Regions from separate parts of the Delftia sp. NA_296.1 genome, predicted to be linked through region 2. Evidence: riboswitches for the same ligand, from Rfam matches in the RefSeq annotation. Region 2 holds a riboswitch; the other holds the start of a gene.
The links. A riboswitch is a leader RNA that binds a small molecule or an ion and turns the genes downstream of it on or off. The one in region 2 is predicted to bind glycine.
Positions count from the first base shown of each region.

Region 1: linked by a shared signal. The riboswitch ahead of ACUTR7_RS29040 (D-amino acid dehydrogenase) and the one ahead of gcvT (glycine cleavage system aminomethyltransferase GcvT) in region 2 are both predicted to bind glycine.

Region 1 is NZ_JBQZGF010000020.1:6,882-11,684, forward strand. It holds partial or broken gene ACUTR7_RS29035 (invasin domain 3-containing protein) at 1-802, opposite strand, end outside; glycine riboswitch at 1,462-1,572, shown strand; gene ACUTR7_RS29040 (D-amino acid dehydrogenase) at 1,665-2,996, shown strand; gene ACUTR7_RS29045 (FIST signal transduction protein) at 3,047-4,282, opposite strand; gene ACUTR7_RS29050 (PhaM family polyhydroxyalkanoate granule multifunctional regulatory protein) at 4,359-4,803, opposite strand, start outside.
Region 2 is NZ_JBQZGF010000006.1:200,443-205,245, forward strand. It holds gene ACUTR7_RS16900 (LysR family transcriptional regulator) at 1-109, shown strand, start outside; gene ACUTR7_RS16905 (fatty acid--CoA ligase) at 125-1,729, opposite strand; glycine riboswitch at 1,899-2,010, shown strand; glycine riboswitch at 2,026-2,144, shown strand; gene gcvT (glycine cleavage system aminomethyltransferase GcvT) at 2,204-3,337, shown strand; gene gcvH (glycine cleavage system protein GcvH) at 3,474-3,848, shown strand; gene gcvP (aminomethyl-transferring glycine dehydrogenase) at 3,920-4,803, shown strand, end outside.

The sequences.
Region 1 (4,803 bases), on a different contig from region 2:
CCGGGGAGCCAACGACGAATACCGCTTCGCCACAGGTCATGTTGGGCGAATTGGTGAGCGTGATGTTCTTCCCACCAAGATAAAAAGTTTCCCAGGCGGAGTCCGCCCAGTTCTGGACTTGTATGACTCCCCCGAAATCGATGGTCAATGAGCCCGTGCCGGCTGGCACGGTGCCTTTGAGCCAGTACCAGGCACCACCGGCACCAGTGGTGGTGCCCGTATCGCCGCCGCTGATCATCTGGGTTTGACCACAGGCATTGGTGGCTCCCGTCACGGCGCCGGACTGGGCTCCGCTGACGAATGTGTTGGCACAGCGCACGTAAACCGTCTGATTGTCGACATACGGATGGAGGTTTCCCGCCGCATCCTTGGATGTCCCGCTCTGTATGGTTCGTACCGACGTAGACAGTGTCGGCGCAAAGACGATGGAAACATCGGCACTCGGATCCAGCGTTTGTAGCGTGTAGTTGGCTGCCTGAATGGCCGCTCGCAGCGTACATGCGCCAGCAAAGGTACCCCCCAGCGTGCTGACACAGGTGGTTGGTGTCGTTGCATTGGCATTTGGAGCGTCGCTGTTGTCGGTGACCGTGAAAACGATGGTCGCCGCGAGTGCCGTGGATGAAATACCGGCGCACGAAAGCAGCAGCAACGAGAACAAGTACCTCGCTGCACGCCATTTTCGTAAAAACACCGAACTAGGCAGGCGATCAAGAACGCGCATGATATTCCCCATTTTTTCAAGGAAATCAGACAGGAAAATATTTTCCCCAATGGCAATGGCCATCAGTTGTACCCAGCGCATTTGCATCGCCGCACCTCGGATAGTTCTATTTGAGTCAAGAACTCACAACTCACCTTGCAACCGGTGACATTGGAAGTAACAGGGTTTCGCGCAGATCCTGCGCGTCAATCAAAAAAGGTGGATTTCCATCAGCGCTTGCGCACTGCTCCATTGCCCATTGAGCCGGGCACAACTTCAGCCGGGTTTGCGATGCAAATCATTTTTTTCCTCCCTCAACGAACCATATTCACCGTGCTTGTATTTTTTCCAGTGGCGGGCCAGTTTCCATAGACCTTCACCTGTGCAACGGTAAGTCGCCTATCCGACAGATATACAACCCATGGTTACCCCATGGAGGTTCAATCGATCAGAACATGCGCTGTCAAACCACCACACATACCGATAGGCTAAATCATGTTTTTTTCTATTTCAATAGTTTTTTTACATGAAATCGAAGGCTCGTGCCAGCGCTACGAGGGAGGCGCTTGAGCGATATAGGGAATACCCTGAATCGGCCACACCACATACAGGTAGTAACTGGTGGTATCCCCAGTACGACTGGAACCGGCTGCGCAAGCCACATAGAATCGCCCCTGCAGGAGAGCAGGCGGGCACCACGGTGCCGAGCCTCACCGAAGGCGCAAACTCCCATACACGCTCAGGTTCCGTACTGCAAACACAACATGCCGTCTGGAGAGCCGCCGCACGCAATATGCGGCGCACCGAAGGAGCAAGCCCCGTTCCCATGGACGGCGGTGAATCTCTCAGGTACCAAGGACAGGGGGAGCGGCAGCTGCGTCACGACGGACGCCGGCTGCTTGCTATTGAATCCATAGCTACCAGCTTCCGCGTGACCGGCACATGCCTTTGAAAGGGCATTGTCATGCGCGTCATCGTTCTCGGAGCCGGCCTGATCGGCACCGCCTCGGCCTACTATCTGCAATCTCTCGGTCATGAAGTGACCGTCATCGACCGCCAGGCTGCGCCCGGCGCCGAAACCAGCTTTGCCAACGGCGGGCAGATCTCGGTCAGCCATGCCGAACCCTGGGCCAACCCCGGCGCACCGCTGAAGTTGCTGGGCTGGCTGGGCCGGCAGGACGCCCCCCTGCTGTTCCGCCTGCGCGCCGACATGCGCCAGTGGCTCTGGGGTCTGTCCTTCCTGCGCAACTGCACGCCCGCGCGCACGCGCCACAACATCCAGCAGATCGTTCGCCTGGGCACCTACAGCCGCGAGGCCCTGCAGCAGCTGCGGTCGGACACCGGCATCCAGTACGAGCAGCGCATGCAGGGCATCCTGCACTTCTACACGAACGCCCGCGAGTTCGAGGGTGCGCTCAAGCCCACCGAGCAGATGCAGGCCCTGGGCTGCGACCGCCGCCTGATCGACGCCGACGAAGCCGTGCGCCTGGAGCCGGCCCTGGCCCATGTGCGCGGGCAGATAGCGGGCGCCACCTATACGGCCGAGGATGAATCGGGCGACGCCAACCTCTTCACCCGCGAGCTGGCACGCATTGCCACCACCACGGGCGTGCAGTTCCGCCACGGCCACCACGTCATGGCGCTGCGCACCACGGGTGCGGGCGCCAGCCGCCATATCGACCACGTGGAGGTGACCAATGCCGATGGCCGCTACGAACGCATCCAGGGCGACGCCTATGTGCTGGCCATGGGCTCGTTCAGCCCGCTGCTGGCCCAGCCGCTGGGGCTGCACCTGCCCATCTACCCGGCCAAGGGCTACTCCGTGACCCTGCCGGTGCTGGACCCCGCCAAGGCCTACCAGGTCAGCCTCACGGACGATGAGTTCAAGCTGGTGTTCTCGCGCTACACCGGCGCGCGGGGCGACCGCCTGCGCATTGCCGGCACGGCCGAGTTCAACGGCTACGACCGCAACCTGGACCCCGTGCGCTGCGAGGCCATCGTGCGGCGCGTGCAGCAGCTGTTCCCCGGCGCCGGCGATACCGGGCGCGCCCAGTTCTGGAGCGGCCTGCGCCCCGCCACGCCCAGCAATGTGCCGCTGATCGGGCGCTCGCCCATCGCCAACCTGTTCCTGAACACCGGCCACGGCACGCTGGGCTGGACCCATGCCTGCGGCTCCGGCATGGCGCTGGCCGACCTGGTCAGCGGCAGGCAGCCGGCCGTGGATTTCGATTTTCTGGGGGCCGCAGCCATGGACCCGGATCGCAGCGCAGGCACGGTGCGCCCGCGCGCGGTCTGAGGTGCAGACGGTGTGTACCGTGTGTACGGCGTGTACGGCGTGTACGGCGCCTAGGCAGTGAACACCGTCAACACCCCGGCGAAGCGGTGCAGGCGGGCGTCCATGATCTCGGCTTCGGCGACGAAGCCGATCAATGGCACATCGCCCAGTGCGTGGCGCAGGGTGCGCAGTTCGGCATCGGGGCCGCCGAACAGGCCGCCGCCGCGGCCCCGGCAACTGATGTAGATGGCGCCACGGATGCGGGGCTGTGCCTCGCCTTCGGGCGCCGCCTCCTCGGGCTCCGCCGCATCGCGCAGCGCAGCGCCCAGTTGCAGCAGTTCCTGGCGCGCGACCTGGGCCTGGCGGCGGCAGAAGATCACCGAATGCCCGGCCTCCACGGCCGATGACAGGGCCACGCCCTGGCGCAGCGGGTCCAGCCCGACCAGGGTCAGCACCTGGGCCTCTTCGGTGAGCACGCCGTGGGCCATGCCCCGGCCCGGCGGCGCAATGGCCGCCAGCGTGCTGCGCACCGTGGTCAGCGCGGGCTGCCAGTCGCTGCCTTCCAGCTCCACGCCCAGCAGTTGCAGCAGGCACTGCAAGGCCGGATCGCCATTGAGCCCGGTGACCAGGGCGCCGCGCGCCTCGGTGATCTCCAGGCCCTCGCCCAGCGGCACGCAGCCCTGGGCCATGCCCGTGATGCAGGGCACGCCCGCACCGAAGGCCACGCCCGAGAAGCCTCCGCTGAAAATGCCGCGCGCATCCGCATGCTGCGCATGCAGGTCCTCGGTGCGGCAGGCGATCTGCACGCCCTCCACGCCATCGTCCCCGTCATCGCCCACGCCGCCGAACAGCAGGCCGGACTCGGTGCGCTCGGACAGCTCGTACAGCAACTCGGCCAGCTCGGGCTGGCCGCCTCCGGCATGGACCAGGGCCGAATGGGCCGTGAACCCGGCCTCGCCGCCCGGCGCATGCAACGGCGCCAGGCCCGAATACAGGCGGTAGTGCGCCGCCGGCACATCGAGCAGCATCACCGCGAGCGCGGAACCGGACAGGTATTCATGGGACATGGCCAGCACGCCACCGGCCGAGCAGCCAGCCCAGTCCGCCACATGGGGCAAGGCCCTGGCCAGATGCTGCAGCAACGGTCTTGCATGGGCGGCATGCGCGTGGGACAGGTACACCAGGCCCAGTCGGGGCCGCTGCGCGTGGCCCGGATCGGCCATCTGCGAGCGCAGTTGCAGCAGCACCGCATCGGCCGCGGCGCGCCAGTCGGAATGGCTGGCATGGCCTACAGGAAACAACGACATTCCAACCTTCTTTCTAGCCCTGCCAGCGCCCGGCTTGCGGAGGGCTCTAGACCATCCATGGGAGCCGCCGTGCCGCTCAGCGCGGTGGCCGGCTCTTGGCCGGCGACTTGCCTGCGGCCGGTGCCTTGGCTGTTGTCTTTGCGGTGGTCTTTGCCGCCGTCTTCCTGGCCGCTGCCTTGGCTGGCGCTTTGGCTGGAGCTTTGGCTGGCGCTTTCGCAGCCGCCTTGGCGGCTCCGGCCGGGGCCTTGGCCGCCGGTGCAGCCGCCTTGCCTGCCTGCGCGGCGAAGGCGCCAGCCTGGGCCGTCATGCGGTCCATGGCGGCCTTGGCGATGTCGCCGGCCATGCCGGTGGCGCGCTGTGCGGCAGCCACGGCCTCGGGGGCCATGGGCTCGGCCATGGCCTTGGCGGCGATCTGCTGGAATTGCTGGGTCAGTGCGCCCCACCATTGCATGGCCTGGCCCATGGCGGCGGCCTGGGCCGGCTCGTCCTTGGGCGCAGAAGCCTCGGGGCCGGAGGCCTTG
Region 2 (4,803 bases):
GCTGCCCCGGTTTGCCTACCAGCAGGCCTGGCATGTGCGCAAGCAGGGGGATGCCATGCATCGGTGGCTGCGCAACTCGATGGCGCAGTGCTGTACTGCGCAGAAGTAAACGCAGGCCGCAGCCTCAGGCTGCCACCACCACCCTCAGCAACTGCTTCTGTATCTTCCCGCTGGCCGTCTTGGGCAGGGCCTCGCGGAAGTGGTAGCGGCGCGGGCGCTTGTAGGCGGCCAGGCGGTCGCCGTGGACCAGGAAGGCGTCCAGCGCCTCGGCCGTGGGCGTGGCGCCAGGCTTGGCGACCACGTGGGCGGCGACGATCTGGCCCCAGCGCTCATCAGCCTCGCCGATGACGGCGACTTCGAGCACATCGGCGTGCTCGACCAGGGCGTCTTCCACTTCGCGGGGATAGACGCTCTCGGCGCCCGAATTGATCATGTAGTCGATGCGGTCACGGATCCAGAGATAGCCATCGTCGTCGATGTGGCCCAGGTCGCCCGTGTGGTACCAGCCGTGCGCCAGCGCGCGGGTGTTGGCGTCAGGGCGGTTGAGGTAGCCGGCCATCATGCAGGGGCCGCGCACCAGGATCTCGCCCACCTCGCCTGGCAGGCAGGCCTCGGCCGGATCGGTGGGGGCGTTGTCTTCGCGCAGGCGCGCCACGATGAGGTCATGGCCCATGGAGGGCAGCCCCGCCGAGCCCGCGTGCGAAAGCTGCTCGCGCGGCAGGAGGATGGACATGCAGGGCCCCATCTCGGTGGTGCCGTAGACCTGGACCAGGTCGCTGCCGACCTTGCGCGTCCATTCGCGGATCAGGTGCGGCGCCATGGAGGCGCCGCCGTACTCCACCAGCCGCAGCGCGGGCGCCTGCTCGGGCGAGGCAATGGGGTCGGCCAGCAGCATGGTGACCATGGTGGGTGCCGCGAAGAAGAAGCTCACGCGCTCTTCGCGGATCAGGCGCCAGGCCTCGGCCACGTCGAAGCGGCGCAGCAGCACCTGGGTGGCCCCGGCCTGCAGGCGCGGCAAAAAGCTGGTGTGCAGCTCGGCCGTGTGATTGAGCGGCGCCATGGCCAGGCCCACGTCGTCGCGCGTGAACTGCATGGTCTGGTGCATGAGGGCGTTGTGCGCCAGCTTGCTGCGGTGCGTATGCAGCACGCCCTTGGGCCGGCCCGTGGTGCCGCTGGTGTACATGAGGATGCAGGGGTCGCTCTCGCGCACATGGGCCTGGGGCGGCGCGCTGCTGCGGCCCCTGGCCAGGGCGGACAGGCGCTGCGTGGCCCAGATCGGCAGCGGGTCGGCCGGGGCATCGTCGGCAAAGATCCAGTGCTCGATGCCCGTGCCAGTGCCGCCGCCTTCGGCCTTGAGCAGGGCCTGGGCGCGTGCGGCCACCTCGCCGCCCTCGTGCTCGAACACCAGGGCGCGCGCTGCGCCGTCCTTGAGGATGAAGGCCAGCTCCTGCGCCGCCAGCCGGTAGTTGATGGGGTTGAAGATGGCGCCCAGGCGCGCGGCCGCCAGCATGGTGAAGACAAAGGACGGCGTGTTGTAGAGAAAGGCCGCGACCACGTCGCCATGGCCTATGCCCAGTTCGGCCAGGCCGTGGGCGTGGCGGTTGACTTCGGCATCGAGCTGGGCGTAGGTCCAGGCGCGGCGCTCGCCGCCCTCCCACGCGACCAGGGCTTCCTTGTTCGGCAGGTAACGTGCCGGCCAGGCCAATGTGTCTCCCAGCGTCTGCTGCATGTGCGCTTCTTCCTTCTCGCTCACGAGATTTCATATATCGATGCATCTCAATGTAGGAGATTTTTTAGACAGTTATGCAATTTGCAAATGCATCCATGCAGGCAAGCGCATGGAACGGCAGTCGGCCCGCGGAAATCCCGAAGCCGCGCGGACGCTGGCCGCAGCTAGAATGCGCCGGTCAGGAGAGAGTGCCCGCCCGGCCGCAATGGTCACAGGCAGCGGCACCGCCGAAGGCGCAGGGTTCGCCCCGAACGCTCAGGCAAAAGGACTGGCACCGCCTGCCGCCACGGCCGCAGGCGTTCCTAGCTGGAGAGAGATGCAGGGCACGGCGGTGTGCCCCATCCACCGAAGGAGCAAGCCCCACGCATGGAAGGTGCGGGTGAATCTCTCAGGTAAAGCGGACAGCAGGGCAGGACATCCCGGGATTCCGGGATGGCGTTGTGCCTTGCCCCTTGCCGAAAAGAGAGTCCCTCCTTGACCGCCGCCTCCACCACCGATCTGCTCAAGACCCCGCTGTTCGACCTGCACCAGGAACTGGGCGCGCGCATGGTGCCGTTTGCCGGCTACTCCATGCCCGTGCAATACCCGCAGGGGCTGATGGCCGAGCATCTGCACACGCGTGAGGCGGCAGGCCTGTTCGATGTCTCGCACATGGGCCAGATCAGCCTGCGCGGCCCGGATGCCGGCGCGGCGCTGGAATCGCTGCTGCCCATGGACGTGCTGGGCCTGGGCGAACACCGCCAGCGCTACGGCCTGCTGCTCAACGACGCGGGCGGCATCCTGGACGACCTGATGTTCGTGCGCCGCGAGGACGACCTGTTCCTGATCGTCAACGGCGCCTGCAAGCACGAAGACCTGGCGCACATCCAGGCCCGCATCGGCCAGCGCTGTGAAATCGAGCCCCAGTTCGACCGGGGCCTGCTGGCGCTGCAGGGCCCGCAGGCAGCAGCCGCCATGGAGCGCCTGCTGCCCGACACGGCCGGGCTGGTGTTCATGACGGGCGGCTACTTCGATTGGGAAGGCGCCGAGCTGTACATCACGCGCAGCGGCTATACCGGCGAGGACGGCTTCGAGATCTCCTTGCCCGCCAGCCACGCCGAGGCCTTTGCCTGTGCCCTGCTGGCCCAGCCCGAAGTCAGGCCCGTGGGCCTGGGCGCGCGCAATTCGCTGCGCCTGGAAGCCGGCCTGTGCCTGTACGGCAACGATCTGGACACGACCACCACCCCGACCGAGGCCGCCCTGAACTGGGCCGTGCAGAAGGTCCGCCGCATCGGTGGCGAGCGCGAAGGCGGCTTTCCCGGCGCGGCCACCGTGCTGGCCCAGCTGCAGTCGCCCGAGCTGCTCACGCGCAAGCGCGTGGGCCTGGTGGCCCTGGAGCGCGTACCCGTGCGCGAAGGCACGGAGCTGCTGGATGCCAGCGGCCGCAAGGTCGGCCAGGTCACCAGCGGCCTGCTGTCGCCCACGCTGAACCAGCCCGTGGCACTGGCCTATGTGGAGCCGGGCAGCGCCGCGATCGGCACCACGCTGCAGGCCATGGTGCGCGGCAAGGCCGTGCCCATGCAGGTGCAGGCCACGCCCTTCGTGGCGCCCCGCTATCACCGCGGTTGAGGACAGCCTGCGCGCTTGGCGTGGATCGAGTTCAGCGGATTCGTTTTTCCTGCCATCGCATGCCGCTACAGTGCGCACTGACCTTTCTCAAACCGCCTTTCACAGGTTTCTTTTTCAGTTTCTATCGGAGCAAGCCATGAGCATCCAGTATTCCAAGGACCACGAATGGATCAACGCCGCCAACCCTGACGCGGCCATCGTCGGCATCACCCTCCACGCGCAGGATGCGCTGGGCGACGTGGTGTTCGTCGATCTGCCCGCCGTGGGCACCAGCTTCAACCAGGGCGATGTGGCCGGCGTGGTCGAGTCCGTCAAGGCCGCCGCCGATGTCTACATGCCCGTCAGCGGCGAGATCGTCGAAGTCAACGAAGCCCTGCGCGACGACCCCTCCCTGGCCAACAGCGACCCGCTGGGCGAAGGCTGGTTCTTCAAGGTCAAGCTCAGCGACGCAGGCCAGCTGGCCGCGCTGCTCGACGAAGCTGCCTACACGGCCTTCGCACAGAGCAACTGACGCCACTTTCCGGCCAGGACGGGCGCCAGGGCCCGCCCTGGCGCTTTTCAGCTTTTGAGACAGGTCCCTCCATGCTGATGTCCTCCACCCAGCCCCTTGCCGCCCTCGAGAACGCCACCGAATTCGTGGCCCGCCATATCGGCATTGCGCCCGAAGACGAGGCCCACATGCTCAGCGCCATTGGCGCGGCATCGCGCGATGCGCTGATCGACGCCATCGTCCCGCCCTCCATCCGGCGCCACCAGCCCATGGCGCTGCCGCCAGCGGCCACCGAGGCCCAGGCGTTGGCCGAACTCAAGACACTTGCCGGCCGCAACCAGCTGCTCAAAAGTTTCATCGGCCAGGGCTACTACGGCACGCACACGCCCGGCGTCATCCTGCGCAACATTCTCGAGAACCCCGCCTGGTACACGGCCTACACGCCCTACCAGGCCGAGATCTCGCAAGGCCGCATGGAGGCCCTGGTCAACTTCCAGACCATGGTCTGCGACCTGACGGCCATGCCGATTGCCAACGCCTCCATGCTGGACGAGGCCACGGCGGCCGCCGAGGCCATGACGCTGGCCAAGCGCTCCGTCAAGAACAAGAGCAACCGTTTCGTGGTGGCGGGCGATGCCCACCCCCAGACCATCGAGGTCATCCAGACGCGCGCCGCGCCGCTGGGCATCGAGGTGCTGCTGGCCAACTCGCTGGAGGAATGGAACCAGCTGATGGAGGGCGACTACTTCGCCGTGCTGGCCCAGTACCCCGCCACCAGCGGCCGCATCGACGATCTGCGTGCCGACGTGGACAAGGCCCATGCAAAGCAGGCCGCCTTCATCGTGGCCACCGACCTGCTGGCGCTGACCCTGATCACGCCGCCCGGCGAATGGGGTGCCGACATCGTGGTGGGCACCACCCAGCGCTTTGGCATGCCCATGGGCGCGGGCGGCCCGCATGCCGCCTTCATGGCCTG